2 regions of the Advenella sp. genome follow, and region 2 is predicted to be linked to the other one. Evidence: predicted binding sites of a transcription regulator. Region 2 holds the regulator's gene; the other holds the start of a gene.
What was found. Region 2 encodes sigma-54, which starts transcription at its own class of promoters, with help from an activator protein. Its sites were predicted from a motif close to TGGCANGNAANCTGCTTT; they were not measured.

Region 1: ACTIKR_RS11070 (circularly permuted type 2 ATP-grasp protein) is a predicted target of sigma-54. The motif match lies at 3,659-3,676, and genes of this name have one in related genera.

What each region holds. Positions count from the first base shown of each region.
Region 1 covers NZ_JBQEAU010000053.1:11,087-20,593, forward strand. The annotation lists gene ACTIKR_RS11060 (circularly permuted type 2 ATP-grasp protein) at 1-929, opposite strand, end outside; gene ACTIKR_RS11065 (alpha-E domain-containing protein) at 1,137-2,084, opposite strand; gene ACTIKR_RS11070 (circularly permuted type 2 ATP-grasp protein) at 2,188-3,621, opposite strand; gene amaB (L-piperidine-6-carboxylate dehydrogenase) at 4,179-5,684, shown strand; gene ACTIKR_RS11080 (aminotransferase-like domain-containing protein) at 5,905-7,116, shown strand; gene rmuC (DNA recombination protein RmuC) at 7,164-8,858, opposite strand; gene ACTIKR_RS11090 (GMC family oxidoreductase) at 9,308-9,507, opposite strand, start outside.
Region 2 covers NZ_JBQEAU010000001.1:43,251-52,757, reverse strand. The annotation lists gene bfr (bacterioferritin) at 1-408, opposite strand, end outside; gene ACTIKR_RS00220 (hypothetical protein) at 555-776, shown strand; gene ACTIKR_RS00215 (sulfatase-like hydrolase/transferase) at 802-2,262, opposite strand; gene ACTIKR_RS00210 (Bug family tripartite tricarboxylate transporter substrate binding protein) at 2,265-3,236, opposite strand; gene ACTIKR_RS00205 (LysR family transcriptional regulator) at 3,386-4,282, shown strand; gene ACTIKR_RS00200 ((2Fe-2S)-binding protein) at 4,657-4,923, opposite strand; gene rpoN (RNA polymerase factor sigma-54) at 5,201-6,595, opposite strand; gene ACTIKR_RS00190 (hypothetical protein) at 6,613-7,599, shown strand; gene leuA (2-isopropylmalate synthase) at 7,955-9,507, shown strand, end outside.

The sequences.
Region 1 (9,507 bases), on a different contig from region 2:
ATGGCCTGCAACAAACCCGGAATACCCGGATAGTCGCTGCCATACAGCTCCATCGGATCGCATTCGTTGTCTTCCAGACGGCGCAAGACCACATGCACCCGCTGCAGGCCTCGCAGCGTCTTGAGGTATAGCAGATCATTGCGTACGGTCAGGTCCAGGCTTTCGGTAATCGGCACGCCCATTTGCCGGGCCAGGAAAACATGCTCGAAATACGCGGGATGTTTGGGACCGGGCGAGAGCAGCACCGTGACCACGTTGCCGTCTTCGACCGACATGCTCGACAGCAGGGTCTGGCGCAAAGCGCGGAAATAATCGGTTTGCGGATGAACCCGCAACTGGTTGAACAGCGCCGGCAGTGCCGTACTCATGATCTGGCGGTTCTGCAGGGCATAGCCCGCGCCCAGCGGCCCCTGGGTCCGATCCTTTAACACCCGCCACTGCCCTTTCTCGTCGCGGGCAATATCGACTGCGTACATATGAAGGTGATTTTCGTGCGTATCCAGGGTATTGATGCAAGGCCATAGAAAACCCCGCTGGCCGAAGATGAGCGAGGGCGGAACCAGGCCCCGCCGAATCAGATGTTGCGGGCCATAAATATCGCGCAGCGTGTCGTTGATCACCGCTGCGCGCTGGGCCACCGCAAGCTCAATGAAGTCCCATTCCTGGGCAGAAATCACATATGGAATAACGCTGAGCGATTCCCAGGGTTCAATGCTGCCGTCTTCGCTGTAGGCATTGTAGATGCTGCCGCGGTTCTGGATATTTTCGGAGATATACGCCAGAAAGCCCTTGAGATCATCGGGAGCAAGGTTTCTGAGCGCCGACAGCACATAATCCCACTCCGGCGCCAGGCCTCCGGCCTGGTCACGCAGCTCGGAAAACGCTCCATCCGGGGAAGGACTCAGTAATTGATCAAGGGAAAAGTCCATGCAACCATTGATGATGACTTTACAATGAGTCATTGTACGCAATTTCGACCAGACGCCTACCCATTGTTTCGACTAATCGGCGACAACGATGCACATGCGCCACACCCCTTAGCGGCTGCAGCGCAGGCGGACACAGCTACAACCAGTTACGCCTTGATGCGCTGCTGCACCTGCTGGTTCGCGTCAGGCTGCTGTTGGTCGATAATGCTATTGAACCGGCTGCCACAGAAAATCATCGTTGATGCCCTGGCCGATCGCATCCATCTTCTCCAGGTACCGGGTCAGCCAGTCATGCAGGCCTTCCTTGAAAATTTCATCGATCGTGGTATAGCGCAGGTCCGCATCCAGCCGCCCTGCCAGGCGCAGCGTTTCATCGGATTTGGCATTGCGCACTTTTTGCAAATGGGCCAGCAGCTCGCACGAGGAATGAGCCAGTGAATGCGGCATATCCGGGTGCAAAACAATCAGTTCGATCACCCGTTTGGAGTCTACGGTTTCGCGAAACACATGGCGATAGATTTCCAGGCCAGAGAGCGAGCGCAGCACAGCGGTCCAGTGATACAGCTGGGTGACCAACTTGCGCTTGTCGTCGGCCGCATTTTCCAGATAGTAGCGGATTTCCAGCATGCGTGCGGTGTTGTCGGCGCGCTCCAGATAGGTGCCCAGGCGCATGAAATTGTACGTTTCGTTGCGCAGCATGGTGCCTTCCTGCGCGCCCAACGTCTGCAGGGAACGGGTCTTGATCCATTCGAAGAACCGCGTCGGGTTGCTGGCCAGCATCGGCGTCTTGAGCAGGCGGTTCATTTCCAGCCAGGTAAAGTTGATGGTTTCCCATACTTCGGACGTCACGGTGCCGCGTATCGCGCGCACATTTTCTCGCGCCAGCCGGATGCATGAGGCGATGGACGAGGTGTAATTCTTGCTGTTGACCACAAATTCAATCACCCGATCAGCACTGATGGCGCCGCATTCGGCCTCATACTGCTCCAGCGTTTCCAGCGTCGCCAGCACACTGCGCCAGCTATAGTCCGAATGATCCTCGTCATTGGTCATGAGGGTCGTCTGGTAACAGACCTCCAGCAGACGCACGGTATTTTCTGCCCGCTCCAGGTAACGGGACATCCAGTAAATATGATCGGCGGTACGACTTAACATGATTCTTCCTTATTTTCATACGACGATACTGCTGTCTGCTGCCGGTGCAATAGCGCACTCATACAGACGACATTGCCCCGCTACGCGCGTCCGGCTGGCGACCCTAGCCGCGCCGGTTGATGACCCAGGTATCTTTTGTGCCGCCCCCCTGCGACGAATTGACCACCAGCGACCCTTCCTTCAGTGCCACGCGGGTCAATCCGCCTGCGGCCATGCGGATCGTCTTTCCAGACAGCACGAACGGCCGCAGATCCACGTGACGCGGGGCAATACCGGCCTCTACGAACGTCTGGCAGGTGGACAACGCCAGCGTGGGCTGGGCAATATACTTGGCCGGATCCTTTTTGATCAGTTGCTCGAACATGGCCAGCTCATCTCGCGTGGCGGCCGGCCCAACCATCATGCCGTAACCGCCGGCGCCATGCGTCTCCTTAACCACCAGTTCCTTCAGATGGGCAAGTACATAGGCCTTGTCCTCTTCATTACGGCACGCATAGGTGGGCACGTTGTTCAGCAGCGGTTTTTCACCCAGATAGAAGCGGATCATTTCCGTGACATACGGGTAGACCGATTTGTCATCGGCGATGCCGGTGCCGATGGCATTGCACAGCGTCAGGTTGCCCGCTTTGTAGGCCCGCATGAGCCCTGGCACGCCCAGTGCCGAATCCTTGCGAAACACCTCGGGATCAAGAAAATCATCGTCCAGGCGGCGATACATCACATCGACACGCTGCGGCCCCTGCGTGGTTCTCATGTAAACATAATCGTCCTTGACAAACAGGTCTTTGCCCTCGACCAGCTCCACGCCCATTTGCTGCGCCAGAAACGTATGTTCGAAGTACGCCGAGTTATACATACCGGGCGTGAGCACCGCAATGGTGGGCTTGTCGATGCGCTCTGGCGCCGACTCGATCAGGGTTTCAAGCAACAGATCAGGGTAATGCGCTATCGGTGTGACCTTGATTTTGCTGAAAAGATCAGGAAACAGCCGCATCATCATCTTGCGATTCTCCAGCATGTAGCTCACGCCGGACGGCACCCGCAGATTGTCCTCGAGCACATACAGCTCCCCCTTGCCTGCGCGTACGATATCAATACCCGCAATATGCGCATACGTGCGATGCGGCACGTCCAGTCCGACCATTTCCGGCCGGTATTGTGTGTTATTGATGATCAGGTCGGCAGGGATGAGCCCGGCGCGAATCATGTCCTTGTCGTGATAGACATCATGCAGGAACATATTCAAGGCCCTGGTGCGCTGCTCGACGCCGCGCTGCAGGGCATTCCACTCCCTCAGCGGGAAGACGCGGGGAATGATGTCAAACGGAATGGTCCGCTCCGTGCCATCACCATCGCCCGATACGGAGAAGGTGATTCCCACCTGCTGAAACAGCGCCTCAGCTTCTTCTCGCTTGTTCAGCAACAAATCCGTTTCCTGTCGGTCCAGCCACTTGAGGTATTCTTCGTAGTGCTTTCGGGGAACCGGCTTCTTTTTCGCCTCTTCCAGCCATATCTCATTATAAAACTTGGGAGCCATAAACCGTTTCCTTTGTTAACTGATTGCGCAGGGTTGCCAAGCAAGACTGATGCCACTTTCGGGCTGCAGCAAGCGGCTGCGCCAGGGCAGTATTCGGTCACGACGAACAGGGAAAGTACGAATGGGACGACACCTCCGTTAGTGGTAAATTTCCTTTAAGAAATTTTTTGACTTTAAGAAAGGATGGAAGTACGCTACACAATTGAATGAGCATTGCCTGTGCTGCATGCACCCGGTTAGGCCAGCATCACTGCCAGCAATTGAAGTGTGATAGCTCCTCCCGTTCAAAGCTGTGGTCAATGCATGAGTTAAAGCGCTGATTAAAGCTCGGATTGAAGCATTTTTGAAGCTCTGGCCAACGTTTGGTTAAACAGTATTGGTTGCAAATTTCATTCGCAGTTATTTTTTGTGTTAACAATAGCATATAAGACAGAATCATCGTCAAGCTGCACTGCTTAGGGTTGGTTGGCAATTATTGACAATTCAGGTTATGTCGCCTGTGTGCCTGTTGTTACCGTCATATATTCCGGTTCTGCCGGTAAACAAGGAAACCGAAAATGGATTCAGTCAAGGAATTATTCAGCGTGCTGGGCATCGCCCAGGAATCGGTCACCGGCGGTTCGCTGCCGGTCCACTCACCGGTTGATGGCGCACGCATCGCCGATGTCAGGGAACACACAGCACAGCAAACGAACCAGGCGATTGACCAGGCCGCCGCCGCCCAGAAGGCATGGCGCAATGTTACCGCACCGCGCCGTGGAGAGCTGATCCGGCTGCTGGGTGAAGAGCTACGTGAACATAAGGCAGCCCTGGGGCGCCTGGTGTCCGTCGAAGCCGGCAAGATCACCGCCGAAGGCGAAGGCGAAGTGCAGGAAATGATCGACATTTGCGATTTCGCGGTCGGGCTCTCGCGCCAGTTGTATGGCTTGACCATCGCCTCGGAGCGCCCCGGTCACCGCATGATGGAAACCTGGCACCCGGTGGGCGTGGTCGGCGTGATCACCGCCTTCAATTTCCCGGTGGCCGTGTGGTCATGGAATACCGCTCTGGCGCTTGTATGCGGCAACGCGGTCATCTGGAAGCCCTCGGAGAAAACCCCCCTCACGGCACTGGCAACCCAGGCGCTGTTTGAGCGCGCCCTCAAGCGCTTTGGCGATGCGCCGGCTCATCTGGCCCAGGTGGTCATAGGTCAGCGCGATGTGGGCCAGGTGCTGGTAGACAGTCCCAAGGTTGCCCTGGTATCGGCCACCGGCTCGACCCGCATGGGTCGCGAAGTCGGGCCGCGTGTGGCAGCCCGTTTCGGCCGCAGCCTGCTGGAGCTGGGCGGCAACAATGCCATTATTGTCAGCCAGTCGGCCGACCTGGATCTGGCGGTGCGCGGCATTCTTTTTGGGGCTATCGGCACCTGCGGCCAGCGTTGCACGTCCACCCGCCGCATCATTGCGCATCGCGATGTGGTGCAGGAGCTGACCACCCGCCTGAAAAAAGCCTATGCATCGGCCACGATCGGCAGCCCGCTGGAAGCCGGCACGCTGGTCGGACCGCTGATTGATAAAGCCGCCTTCGAGGCCATGCAAAACGCGCTGGGCCAGGCCGCCGAACAGGGCGGCACCGTGACAGGAGGCGAACGCGCACTGCAAGAGCGCTTCCCCAATGCATTCTATGTCCGGCCGGCGCTTGTGGAAATGCCCGGTCAGACAGACGTAGTGCGTCACGAAACGTTCGCGCCGATTCTGTACATCATGAGCTATGACACGTTCGAAGAGGCCATCGAGATGCAGAATGACGTGCCACAGGGCCTGTCTTCTGCCGTCTTCACCACAGACCTGCGCGAGGCAGAGCAGTTCATGTCTGCCTCGGGTTCCGATTGCGGTATTGCAAACGTGAATATCGGAACCTCGGGTGCAGAAATCGGCGGCGCCTTCGGCGGTGAAAAAGAAACCGGCGGCGGCCGCGAATCGGGCTCTGACGCCTGGAAAGCCTATATGCGTCGCGCTACCAATACCGTGAACTATTCACGCGAACTGCCGCTGGCACAGGGTATCCGCTTTGGCGAAGACTGAGCCCCAGCGCATAATATTGCAAATGTGAACTGCACCTCTGGAATTCGGGCTTGAAATCCAATGTCCGGCGGTGCAGTTTTTTTATGACATATGCAATGGATATCCTTCCTGGACGGCCTTGCCGCTGTTGTGTTGTTGTCTTGCTAGCGCTCTTTTTGCTGTTGTCGTTGCAACTGGCTGCTGAACCTGTCTGACCGTTACGTTTTCCGCGAGCAATTTTATGGCATTTACCTTTCGCTTTGCCGAACCCTTTGCACAGGTCAAGGGCTCGCCCATTCGTGAACTATTCCGCTACCTGTCGCAGCCGGGCATGATTTCCTTTGCGGGCGGCTACCCGGCACCCGAGCTGTTCGACGTGGCGGGTCTGCAGACCTCGCTGCTTGCGCTGGCCCACAATCCGGGTACAACGCTGTCCTATGGCGCCACCGAAGGCTGGCCCGCACTGCGCGAATCCTTTGCACGCCTGACTACTTCACGCGCAATACCTACCGAGGCCGAGCAACTGATTGTCACCAGCGGCTCCCAACAAGGTTTCGATCTGCTGTTGCGCGCCTTCATCCAGCCCGGCGATACGGTGCTCGTGGAACGCCCTACTTATCCTGCGGCCCTGCAGGGATTGCGGCTGGCCGGCGCGCGCATAGTCACGGTTGGCAGCGGCACCCAGGGGCCCAATCTGCAGGAGCTGGCCGCCGTTTTGAAGCAGCACCAGCCCAAACTGCTTTACCTGGTGCCCACCTTTGCGAATCCGACAGGCGCCACTATTGATCTGCAGAGCAGGCGCCGCTTGCTGGATCTGCTTGCCGGCACGTCCTGTGTCTTGATTGAAGACGATCCCTATGGCCAGTTGCGTTTTGGCGGAACACCGGTACCAACGCTTGCCCAGCTGGCTCACGATACGGCCGTGGCCGACCAGGTCGTGTATTTGTCCAGCCTGTCAAAAACCATCGCCCCGGGCCTGCGTCTGGGCTGGATGCGGGCGCATGCTGATATTCTGCGCAGGTGTGTCCTGGCCAAGCAAGTTGGTGACTTGTGCTCGGCGCCCTATTTACAGGCAGTGGCGGCCCATTATCTGGATTCGGGCTGTTATGAGACTCATCTGCCGAAAATTGCCGCCTCCTACGGCGAACGCGCCCGCCTCATGATTGCGTCGCTGCGGCAGCACTTTGGCGAAAGTCTGACCCTGCTTGAGCCCGAAGGCGGCATGTTCCTTTGGGCGCGCCTGCAAGACGGCCTGGATGCCGCCTCGCTGCTGCCGCTGGCCATACAGGAGAACGTGATGTTTGTTCCCGGCAGCGCTTTTTATGCAGCACAGCCCGATCCACAGGCCTTCAGGCTTAGTTTTACCATGAGTACGCCGGAGCAAATTGTTCAGGGGTGCGAACGCCTGTTTCGCGCCGCGCAGCGACTTGCGCAGGGCGAAACAGCTGGTTAGCAGGGGAGGCGGCGGCTGGGTCTGGCCGTGGCTTTGCAGGCCCGCATTCAAGACCTTGAGGCTGCCTGATCAGCCTGATCGCCCGTAGCCGGATCGGCCAGGTCTGAGCGCGCCGGTGTCGCAATCTTGTCTTTGCTGTCATTACCGTCCGGGCTCGGCCCGGCATCGCTACCTGCAGCGAGGGCGTCCTGCAACGGTGCCGGATGCCGATCCAGGTTAGCGTCGTGATCGCCTGCCGGCGTTGCCGGCGGCATCCCGGACAGTCGATGTACATCGACCTCGGTGGTGATCGGCTGCAATGCCGGGATGCTTTTGCTTGCCTTGGCAGACAGGCTCTGGAAACGATCTACCTTGCCGGTCAGCCCTTGATTGCCGGCGAAAATGCGCACGACGGCATTGTAATGCGTGCTCAGCGTGCCGATGGTGCCGCCCAGTTTGCCCAGGTGCTCGGCGACCCGCGCCACCTGATTGTACACATCGCTGGCCCGCTCGCCGATAGCCAGCGCCTGCTCATTGCTGTCGGCCATCATCCACAAATACGACACGGTGCGCAAAATCGGCATCAACGTCGTATGCGATACCAGAATGACGCCGCGCTCATATCCATATTGAAAAATATTCTGGGCATGCCGCAGGGCCTCGATATAGGCGCTTTCTATCGGCATGAACATCAGGACAAAGCCCGGGCTTTTCATGCCGGCCAGCGCGGTATAGTCCTTGGCCGCAAGCTGGTCAATGTGTGCGCGCACCGCCCGCAGATGCGCGTCCAGAAACGCCTGTCGCGCCGCTTCTTCGGTGGCATTCACGGCCTGTTCGTAGGACACCAGAGACACCTTGCTATCGAGCACGATTTTCTTGCCATCAGGCAAAAAGACGATGAAATCCGGGTAATTGGCGCGGCCGTTCTCGCTGCGAAACAGCACCTGCGTATCAAAATGGGCGCCCTTGTGCAGCCCGGCCGCTTCCAGCGCACTTTCCAGCTGCATTTCTCCCCAGTTACCCAGGGCCTTTTTATCGCCCTTGAGCGCACGCGCCAGCGCCTGCGCGTCATGGGTCATTTTCATGCCCATGTCCATCAGCTGGCCAATCTGCGAGCGCAGCATGCTGTGCCCCTGCAGCGATTGATCGTGCACCTCGTTGACCCGCGTCTGAAAACGGTCGATCTGTTCTCGCAGAGGCTGTAGCAGCCCTTCAATAGACTGGCGGCTGTTGCGCGAGAAGGTTTGTTCCTTTTCCTCGAAGATGCGGCTCGCCAGATTGCGGAACTCGGTGCCCAATTGCTCGCGGGATGCGTCAAACTGTTCCCGCATGGCCTCCAGACTCTGCGCCTTGTAGGCATAGTCGGCCTGCAGGGAAATATGCTGCTTTTCAAGGGTATTGCGCGCCGTCTCCAGCTCACGCATTTGCGCTTCGAACTGCGCCAAGCGTTCGCTGTGCCGCTCGTTCTGCTGGCGGGCATGGGTCACATCGCTGTGCGCGGCCGCCAGTTGGGCGGCGAGCTCATCCTTTTGCGTATCCAGCTCTCGATATTGCATCTGCAATTGTTCATAGCGCTGCTGCTCCTGCCCGTGCAGCCTGTCCCGCTCGGCCAGCAAATCCTCCAGGCCCGCGGCCCGCGCCCGGGCAGTGGCAAGCCGATAGTTCATGAACAGAGCGCACAAGAGCACGCCCGCCACGGCGCCAGCTGCCACCAGCATCCACAGAAGGGGCAAGGCCTGCAGGGCGGCGACCACTTCATTCATGCGCGCACTCCGGCTGCGACCACGGGCAATAACGCCTGGCGGCGACAGCAGGCGCACGGCGCCTGTTCACGTGTGAATCATGAACCACAGACAGAACGGACAAACACATAACGACAGAACCCCGAAAAGCTGCCCGGCAATCAGGGCATGTCATGCATTCTAGCGCAAACGCACAACAGTCGCACTCGGCCGAAGGCCTATGCTATAGCCCGGATGCCCGCAGCGCAGGTGCAACGCCGGGCTCGCCGGGCGCCCGTTGAATCTGCTGGTGCGTTCCCTTGCAAGACCAGACAGGACCGGCTGCAATTTCTGTCCGCCAACGGGGCTGACGCGCTTGCTGACACACGCAGACCCTCCCTCTGCCCTGTCGCAACGCCTGACCCGGGGTCTGCACTCCCCCCTGCCCGTGCTGCCCCTACTACTGTTGGTCCTTGCTTCTGCTTCCCTTGCTACAGTTGCCGGCGCTGCATCTGATCGGCGATGTATTCAGCCTGGCGAATGGCCAGCGAGACAATCGTCAATGTAGGGTTCTCTGTTGCGCCGGAGGTAAACTGGCTGCCGTCGGAAATAAACAGATTGGCAATGTCGTGCGTTTGTCCGTGTTTATTGCAAACGCCCTCTTCTGGCCGAGCACTCATCCGACAGGTGC
Region 2 (9,507 bases):
GGTTTCAAGCCAGTCGATCTGTTCTTCAACGTCTTCCAGGTTTTCCTGGAACAGGTCGCGCGTGACATAGTCACGCACGCTTTCACAGTGTGCAATCGCTTCGGTCAATGTCCGGTGATTGTCAATCTCGATCTTCAGATCGCATTTGAGAATTTCCGGTACGTTTTCGCCGATGTGCAGCTTGTGCAGGTCTTGCAGATTGGGCAGGCCTTCGAGCAGGAAGATGCGTTCGATGATGGCATCGGCATTCTTCATTTTTTCGATGGAAATATGATATTCGCTTTTGTTGTAGCGATTCAACCCCCAGTTCTTGACCATGCGGGCATGTAGAAAATACTGGTTGATTGAAGTCAACTCGTTGGTCAGTTGCTTATTCAGAAATTTGAGAACGTCCTTGTCGCCTTTCATGATAGTTTCCATTGCTGTGAGAGGCACCGTCAGTAGCGGCTGATTGGCTGCGAAGGCAGCCCGGTGGTGCAGTTAAGAGAAATTATAAGGGAAGACGCAAGCTTTGCTCCGGTTTACCACAAAAGCCCTGCAGGTGGTAAATGAGAATGGAAATGAAAGTGTTTTTGTTCAGCAACCAGGCTTCATTTCCTGCCATCCTTTCTGCCCGCATTTCCCTTTTTAAGGCGGCGGGCAAAGGCGAGCTTGCGAACATAGACAAACGTGGGAACGCCGTTGTGCTATTGCGGCATCCACCGCGTTTTGACTATACGAACTTGATTGCACAATTATCTATTCTTCGTGCGATAGGGGCGAATTTTCTACTTTAATCACGCAACTGGCTTTATTGTTTCCTCAGCGAAACTCAGGTTGTGCGCCCGGCGCCGGCGTTGCACCAAACCCACCTCGGTCAATAACAGCTTGTCGGCCTCCGTGCTCATCCAGCAGCTTTATCTGATCATCCTTTGCGATGGCATCCTGTTGTTCCGGATCGACAATGGTGCGCAATACGGTTTTCAGTTGCTCAACAACTGCGCTATAGCTTTCTCCTGAGGCAAGATCGTTTAATTCTTCAGGATCGTTGTCCATATCAAATAGCTGTGGCTCCCTGCCTACATAGTAAATTAGTTTCCATTTTCCTTGTCTCACCATATATGCCGCAGATTCTGCTCCTGCCGCATGATATTCAGAAAAGACGACCCGTTGAGGATCATCTGGCTGGGCGGCAATCTTTAGGAGTGATTTACCAGGTAGAGACTCAGGAACTGGGACTCCCATCCACTCCAATAGTGTTGGCGCAACGTCCACGAGTGAAACGTGAGTGCCTACAACACGACTTGTGGTATGTCCTGGTGCACGCATGAGCAGAGGAATTCGAGAAGCCTCTTCATACATGGTGGATTTACCCCACAAACCTCGGGTTCCCATATTGTCGCCATGATCTGATGTGTAAATGACGAGCGCTTCATCAGCCAGTCCACATTCGTCGATTGTCTCGCAAATTTGCCGGAAATGATCATCCATAAAGCTGCAGAGTGCCCCATAGCTGAGCAGTGCGTGCCGCCGTTTCTGGTCATCGAAATAGTTATCGTGCGTAAAGCACTTGCGAAAGCTATCAATCCAGGGGTGGTCGTTGCGATCTTGTTCCTTGGATAGCTTTGGCAGGGGAATATCTTCCAATCGGTACTGGGAAGCAAATTGTTCGGGAGCAATCAGCGGAAAGTGCGGGGCAACGAATGAAGAAAAGAGCACCCATCGATCCTTCTCGGCATGACCTTTGATCCATTCTATTGATGCTTTGGCGATATCTCTGTCATATCGGGTATAGCTGCTTTCTCCAATTCCCACTTCATCGGCCATGGCGCGCGATTTGTGACGCACGGGGAGAGGGTCTCGCACCGAACCCAATAAATCGCCAACGCCATTTACCACATGCATTGGCAATATCTGTCGTGTAAAGCCTGTATCTTCCTGCTCACTGCGATAATGGAGTTTTCCTATTGAGGTTACGTCTATGCCTGCGTCACGTAGTTTATGTGTCCAGCCCTTTGGCGTTCCATAATATGGAAGCGCGTTGTCCCAGTTTCGGCTTTCATGCGCATAGAGACCCGTGGTGAATGCGGCTCGAGCTGGGATACAGATGGGGGAGTTGGTGTAGGCTGAGGCAAATCTTGTGTTTGCGCCCCCAAATGAGTCCATATATGGTGTTTTGATCCAAGGGTGCCCGGCAGAGGACAGAGCAACGCCAGAATGTTCATCTGACATCACAACGATTGCTATACGTCGCCCAGATTGTTTTGTTGTTATTGAATTCATCTTTATGCCTCCCTCAGGCCTTGACTGTTCACGATTTTCTGCCAGTGAGCCAAATCATCCGAAACGTATTTGGAAAAAGCTTCTTGGGTCATCGGCATTATCTCGATTCCTTCGCCGGCTAGCCTTTTTTTGACTTCTGGCTCAGCCAGCACGCGATCCACTGCCGACCACAGTGTGTGAGTGATGTCTGGGGGCATATCTTTGGGGCCCATGATGCCAAGCCATTGAACGGTTTCCAGTTCTGGAATGCCGATCTCTTTTAATGTTCTGACATCTGGCAATAGGGGTGCGCGCTGCGCTCCGCTTACGGCAAGTGCACGCATCCTGCCAGATTTGATGTATGGAGTCGCTCCTGCCAGCCCTGGCATACAGAATTGTATTTGACCAGCCACCATGTCATTGAAGCCCGGTCCCAGGCCCCGGTAGGGGACATGCAGCACATCGATATCGGTACTCAGTTTTAAACCTTCGAACACCAGATGGGTAATACTCCCCACGCCTCCGGATGCATAACTGAATTTTCCAGGGTTCTTTTTGGTTAATTCCAGAAATTCCTCAAAAGTCTCTGGCCCCGACGTATTGGTGACTAACACATTGGGGGCGCCTCCCATCATAGCAATATGCGTAAAATCGTTGATTGGGTCGTAAGGAACTTTGCGATAGGCCGGCAGCGTACCGTGGGTGCTGACATAACCAAGGATCAGGTTGTAGCCATCTGGGGATGCACGGGCCGTTGCCTGGGTCGCAATTTGACCGCTTGCGCCTCCCTGATTTTCGACTACCCAGGTGGTTTTCATTGTCCGGGATAGGTAATCTGCCATTATCCTGGCAACGCTATCAGTGCCGGCGCCAGGGCTCACCGGGACGACAAATTTTATCGCTCTGTCTGGATAGCCTTTGGCAATGACGATTTTGGGTATGGCACAGAAAGCCGCCCCCCCTAGGGCTGTTTTAAGTAAGTGACGCCGATTCATTAACATTTCCGAATGTCTCCCTTTTCGTTCTAGGTATGATGTTTTGCGTAAGAATCGATGTCAGTCTAAAGAAGTATTACCAAGGGGTGGTAGTACAATCGGCGCAGCCCCCTTCTCAAAAAAGTTGCACACCCAAAGGAGTCTTGGACTTGGCGCTCAATCTCGATCACCTGCATGCTTTCTTGGTCGTCACAGAAGAGGGCAGCATCAATCGTGCCGCTATAAGATTGCTGCGTGCGCAAACAGCAGTGGGACGGCAAATTAAGCTACTTGAAGAGGCGATGGGAGTGGCACTGTTTGAGCGTACAGCCGGCGGCGTCATACTCACGGAAGCGGGTACCGAACTCATTGAATTCGCGCGCCGAATTTTCCAGAACGTTGCAGAAGCCGAAGCGGCTATGGCCCGGGTAGGGGCGGATCCCTCAGGTGAGTTGGTGATTGCTGTCCCGAACGCATTGGTTGAACAATTGGGGCCTGTGCTCTTTACCGCAATCACGGACCAGTATCCATTGATCAGGCTCACGATGCTCGAAGGTGATAGTCACGCAATTCATCAGTGGATCACCAACGGTATGGCTCAGATAGGCTTATTGCCGGAAGGTCAAAACGACACAAGTTTGCACACGATTGAATGTGGTCGCCAGGTACTTTGTTTGTGCGGCGCAACAGAGGCGATGTCGAATTTTCCCAAAAAGATTGAACTCAAGCGGGCGTTGTCGATGCCATTGGCTTTGACCATGCGTCCAAACCGGATGCGCCAAATGATTGATCATGCAGCGACCAGTATTGGCTCCGAGGTTAGTCCGGTTCTAAGCACAAATTCGACCCATTTGATCAATATGCTCATGCGTCAGAATAAGGTTTATTCGATACGGCCCTACCTGGGTGGCGCCCCCGCCGTAGTAAATGGAATCACTTATATCCGGCTTTGCTCTCCGGAAGTCAGCCGTAGCATCAATATAGTATGGAGCACTGCCTACCCTGTGACTCGAACGACTGAGGCAGCACGCACTCTTCTTTGTGAGCTGATGGCGGGGTTGAGTTAAACCCAAGGAATCCACCCCCGAGATTGAATGTGCAACTTTTGCGCTGTAGCTATAATATCCTCGTTCAGTTCTATGGGATGGCCAAATTGTCTGCCAACCGCGGCGCACAAATCAGGATCGATCCGGGTGATATTGCGAAAGTGATAACGCAGTTGAATGTTGGGAACGTGGCACTGCAAGCGTGAGGTTGAAAATGCGCTGAGGCAGAGAAACCAGGCGCCGGTCCGCAAATGGTGATTTAGGACTAATTATTTGCCGCTTATCATTGGCGAATTATTATTTGCGGCTTATGATTTTGAGCATTATTGGTAGCAATGATTTTTGAAGGCGTGAACCTTGTGGCATGGTGACTTGTGCTTTGCAACGCCAGCCGATCAGGCGGCCGAACGCCAGAGCACCACAGATTCTGTTGCCAGCGCGTCACATTTGTCTTTGCCGCAATGGTCATTGGCGCCATCATGAGCAACAGGCGCACCGGTACAGGCTGCGCGCTCCAGATAGCTACAGGCCATTTGTGCGCAGCACCCGCAATTGGTGGCGACGCCCAGTTCTCGTTGCAGGTCACTCAGCGTGCTGGCGCCCTGGGAAATAGCGCTGACAACGGCGTCTTCGGTGACGGCATTACAAATGCAAATATACATGAGAGTTATTATCATCCAAGGCAAAAAAAGTTGCAAGCGCCTTGCCGGGTTTGATGAAAATGTCCAACAATTCCGTTCTTTCAGGGTGTTACCGCAATTTTTTGAGATTTATGGGGCATGGCACGTACGGCGCTGCCACCGCCAGTGCACGGGTCTATGGGTGCGTGCAACCAGGGCGCCAAGGCGGTGCGCCGGCAGGGCACGCAAGAGGTTGCCAGCCAAACCTGATCACCGTCTTCTACGGCCGCAGCAGGAGGCCGCGTCTCCTTGCGTGTCCCTATTCCTGATTAAGACTGGCCCGCGCCTTGCGCAGCGATGCCGATGGAATGCCCAGGACTTCGCGGTATTTGGCCACCGTGCGGCGCGCGATGGTAATGCCCTCCTGAGCCAGCAGGTCGGTCAGGCGACTGTCCGATAGCGGCTTGCCCTCTGGCTCGGCCTGAATGTAATTGCGAATGCGGATCTGCACCGCTGTTGCCGATGCATTTTCGCCACTGTCTGTCGCCACGCCGGAGCCAAAAAACCGTTTCAGCTCAAATACCCCATGCGGCGTCGCGATAAACTTCTGCGTCGTGGCCCGGGAGATGGTTGATTCATGCATCCCCACTGCATCGGCCACATCTCGCAGGGTCAAAGGCTGCAGGCGCGCCATGCCGTACTCCAGAAAGTCGCGCTGCTTGTCCATAATGGCACGCGAGACGTCCAGAATCGTCGTAAAGCGCTGACTGACCTGGCGCATAAAACCCTTGGCCGCGGCCAGTTGCTCGCTCATTGCCGAGCCAGCCTCTTTGCCCAGACGACGAATCATGCTTTCGTATCCTTCGCTGATACGTAGCGATGGCATGACCGCCTGATTGATGGTCAGGACCCACTCCCCTTTTATCTTGCGCACCAGAACATCGGGCACGGCATAATCGGCCGTGGGCGTGCTAAATTGCTTGCCAGGCCGCGGATCCAGTTGCCGGATCAGGGCATGAGCCTGTCGAATCCGGTCAATATCGGCGCCGGTAACGGAACGCAGTTGCGCCATATCGGCACGTCCAAGCGCCTCCAGCCCGTGCTCGCAAATAAGGCGGGCGCAAGCCAGTACCTCGGGCTCTGGCGGGTTGGCCAGAGAAGAAACATCCAATTGCAGCAGCAGGCATTCAGAAAGCGTACGCGCGCCCACCCCGGGCGGATCACACGACTGCAGCAGGCGCAAGGCAACCGCCAGGTCGTCTTCGCTGACATCGGCCTCTTCCGAAAACAACGTTGCTATTTCCTGCAGGCTGGACATCAGATACCCGTTATCGTCCAGTTCCTCGATCAGGTAGTCGGCCAGACTGACATCCCGCTCCGATGCGTGGGTAAGCCGCAACTGCTCCCGCAGATGCTCGGAAAGCGACAGCCCTACCGCTGTTTCGGGTTGAAAATACTCGTCATCTCGCGATTTCTGACCCGGCTGCGAGGTCCAGTCCTGTTGTAAAAGCTCGGCATCATTTTCGCTTGTATTTGTACTATCTTCGGATATTTGGTTATTATCGACAAGTTCAAGCATGGGGTTGTCCTGCAACACCTGTGCCAGTTCTGTCTGGAGATCCAGCGCAGAACACTGCAACAAGCGCAAGGATTGTTGCAGTTGCGGGGTCAGCACCAACTGCTGGCCAGTTCGAAGTTCTAACGCATGACGCATATCGATTTGGAATACCTATGAAATACAGTAATGCCGCGGTTCAGCAAAATGATGCCAGATTGGTAAGCAAAACGCTGCTTAAACTGGCTACCCCAAGGATTATAATGCGTGCCGTCGTGATTATTGTCACAATCGTGATTTGGCTGTGGGTTGCCGCAAGTATCCTTGAGTTCGGTGCCGCCCAAGACTACGTTTTTCTGAACAAGTTTAACGTACAACTGGTCTCTTTTTTACAGAGTATCAATACCTACCTGTGGTGGGCAGTAGTGCTGCTAGGCACCCTGATCGTCTACTTCTTCCTGAGTGCCTGGTATAGCGGAAGCGTTGAGCGCGCTGCATACAAGACCGTGCCCGCAGATACGGCAGCCCAATTGATTGGCAGCCTCTCTCCGGAAGGCCGGGACGTGCTCGGCTGGGTCTGGCGTGACCGCAGCGAACCCATCAATATCGGTAACCTGAAAACCACCAAGGATGAACTGGATAACAACCGGGTGAGCAAACTGGCTCAGATCCGGGAACAGGAAAGGCTGCTGGGCCCGGGCCCGATGGTGGCGGCAGACAATCGCATTGCCGCCACACTAGCACAAACAGAGGAGCAGGAGGAGCCTGGCCAGGTGCCGACCCTGCGGCCAGAACCCGAAGCGGCCAAACCCGTCGCTACCGATACCCGCCCAACAGCGCCGGCTGCCGGCGCGGCGACTGCGGGCACGCTGGGTTCAGCGTCCAATGCCACAACGGTTGAGCCTGCAATCGCCCGTACCACACCGGCCTCTCAGCCAAAAACGGCTGACGCGGCGGCCTCTGAACCGAAGCGCCCGGCCAACGTGGCAGACGCCGCAACCGATGCTGTCAAGCCCACACAGAACGATCCGGTCATCCCTGATGAACCGGCCAAAGAGCAACCAACGGTCTCCAGCTCCGAACAGACGGAACCGACCATTGCTCGCCCCGAAACCACGCATCTGCGCCCGCCACGCGATGAGGTCAAACATACTATTACCTAATCAAAACTGCAGTTATCGGCGCGCAGGCGAAAAAACGCTTGCGCGCCGGGGTAATTTTTCTTATAGTTAAGGCATGAAGAGCCAGCCCGCATTTTCTCGCAACGCTTTAACCGGTAGCAACACTGCTTGCGCCGCGGCTAAGCTGTGGGCTGCTGCTACACCTGACGCAACGCTTTCTGCTGTTGCCACATCTTCTGCGCTACTGCTAGCGATCGGTTGTCGAGCCTAGAGCGTTCGTGGCAGTTCGACAGCCCCTGTACAAGCCACAAGGATTCCGTTTTATTATTCTGAATCCCGGCGTCGCTGCTTAACTCCAGTCTGTTCGCACCGGGATTCTCCCCAAAATAGGTGCATCATGATCTCCAACCCCGCTTCCAAATACATTCCTTTCAAGGCGTTCGAACGCGATTTCTCGGAACGCACGTGGCCCAGCAAAAAAATCGAACATCCACCCATCTGGATGAGTACCGATCTGCGCGACGGCAATCAGTCTCTTATCGAGCCCATGAGCATCGAGCGCAAGCTGCGTTTTTTCAAACACCTGGTCAAAATCGGCTTCAAGGAGATTGAAGTTGGCTTTCCCGCCGCCTCTCAGACGGATTTCGACTTCGTTCGCATCCTGATCGAAGAAAACCATATTCCCGATGATGTCCTGATCATCGTGCTGACCCAGTCGCGCGAAGATCTGATCAACCGGACGGTGGAAGCGGCGGCCGGCGCCCGTCAGGCCATGGTGCACCTGTATAACGCCTGCGCCCCCGCGTTTCGCAAAATCGTCTTCAATATGAACAAGGAAGAAGTCAAAAATATCGCCACCACCGGTACGGCACTGATCAAAACGGCCATGAGCCGGCACCCCGAAACCAAATGGCGCTATGAATACTCTCCTGAAGTGTTCAGCACCACCGAGCCGGAGTTTGCAGTAGAAGTGTGTAACGCCGTAGCCGAGGTATGGCAGCCTACCGCGACAGACCGGATCGTGTTCAACCTGCCTGCGACCATCGAGGCCACCACGCCAAATATGTACGCAGACCAGATCGAATGGTTCTGCAACAATGTCAATAATCGCGAAAGCGTCATTGTCAGCGTGCACCCGCATAATGACCGCGGCACAGCCGTTGCCGCCGCTGAACTGGCTGTGATGGCCGGTGCAGACCGCATCGAAGGTTGCCTGTTTGGCAGTGGCGAGCGTACGGGTAATGTGTGCCTGGTCACCCTGGCACTCAATTTGTACACCCAGGGCATTCACCCTGGCCTGGACTTCTCCGATATAGATGACGTGCGTCGCACTGCAGAATACTGTAACCAGTTGCCCGTACATCCGCGTCACCCCTACGCAGGCGACCTGGTCTTTACCGCCTTCTCGGGCTCGCACCAGGATGCCATCAAGAAAGGCTTCTCCGTGCAAAAAGAAGACGGCGTCTGGGAAGTGCCTTATCTGCCCATTGATCCGGCCGATCTCGGACGCAGCTATGATGCGGTCATCCGAGTGAACAGCCAGTCGGGCAAGGGCGGCGTCTCTTATCTTCTGGAAAACGAACGCGGCCTGAACCTGCCGCGTCGCCTGCAGATCGAATTTTCCCGCGCCATCCAGCGCGTGACCGACGAAACCGGTACGGAAGTCAACGGCAATGCCGTGTTCGACATCTTTGAAAAAGAGTACCTGAAACAGACCACGCCATGGAAACTGGTGCGCCACCAGATCGATAGCAAGGCCGATGGCGAAGCCGGCGACCAGTTCAGCATCCGCGCCGAGCTTGAGGTGGACGGTCAGGTCAAAGTAGTGGAAGGAAGCGGCGAAGGCGCCATTTCAGCCTTCATCAACGCCCTGAGTCTGCCTATCCGCTTTATGGATTATCACGAACACGCCATGGGGTCCGGCGAAAAAACGTCTGCCGTCTGCTATGT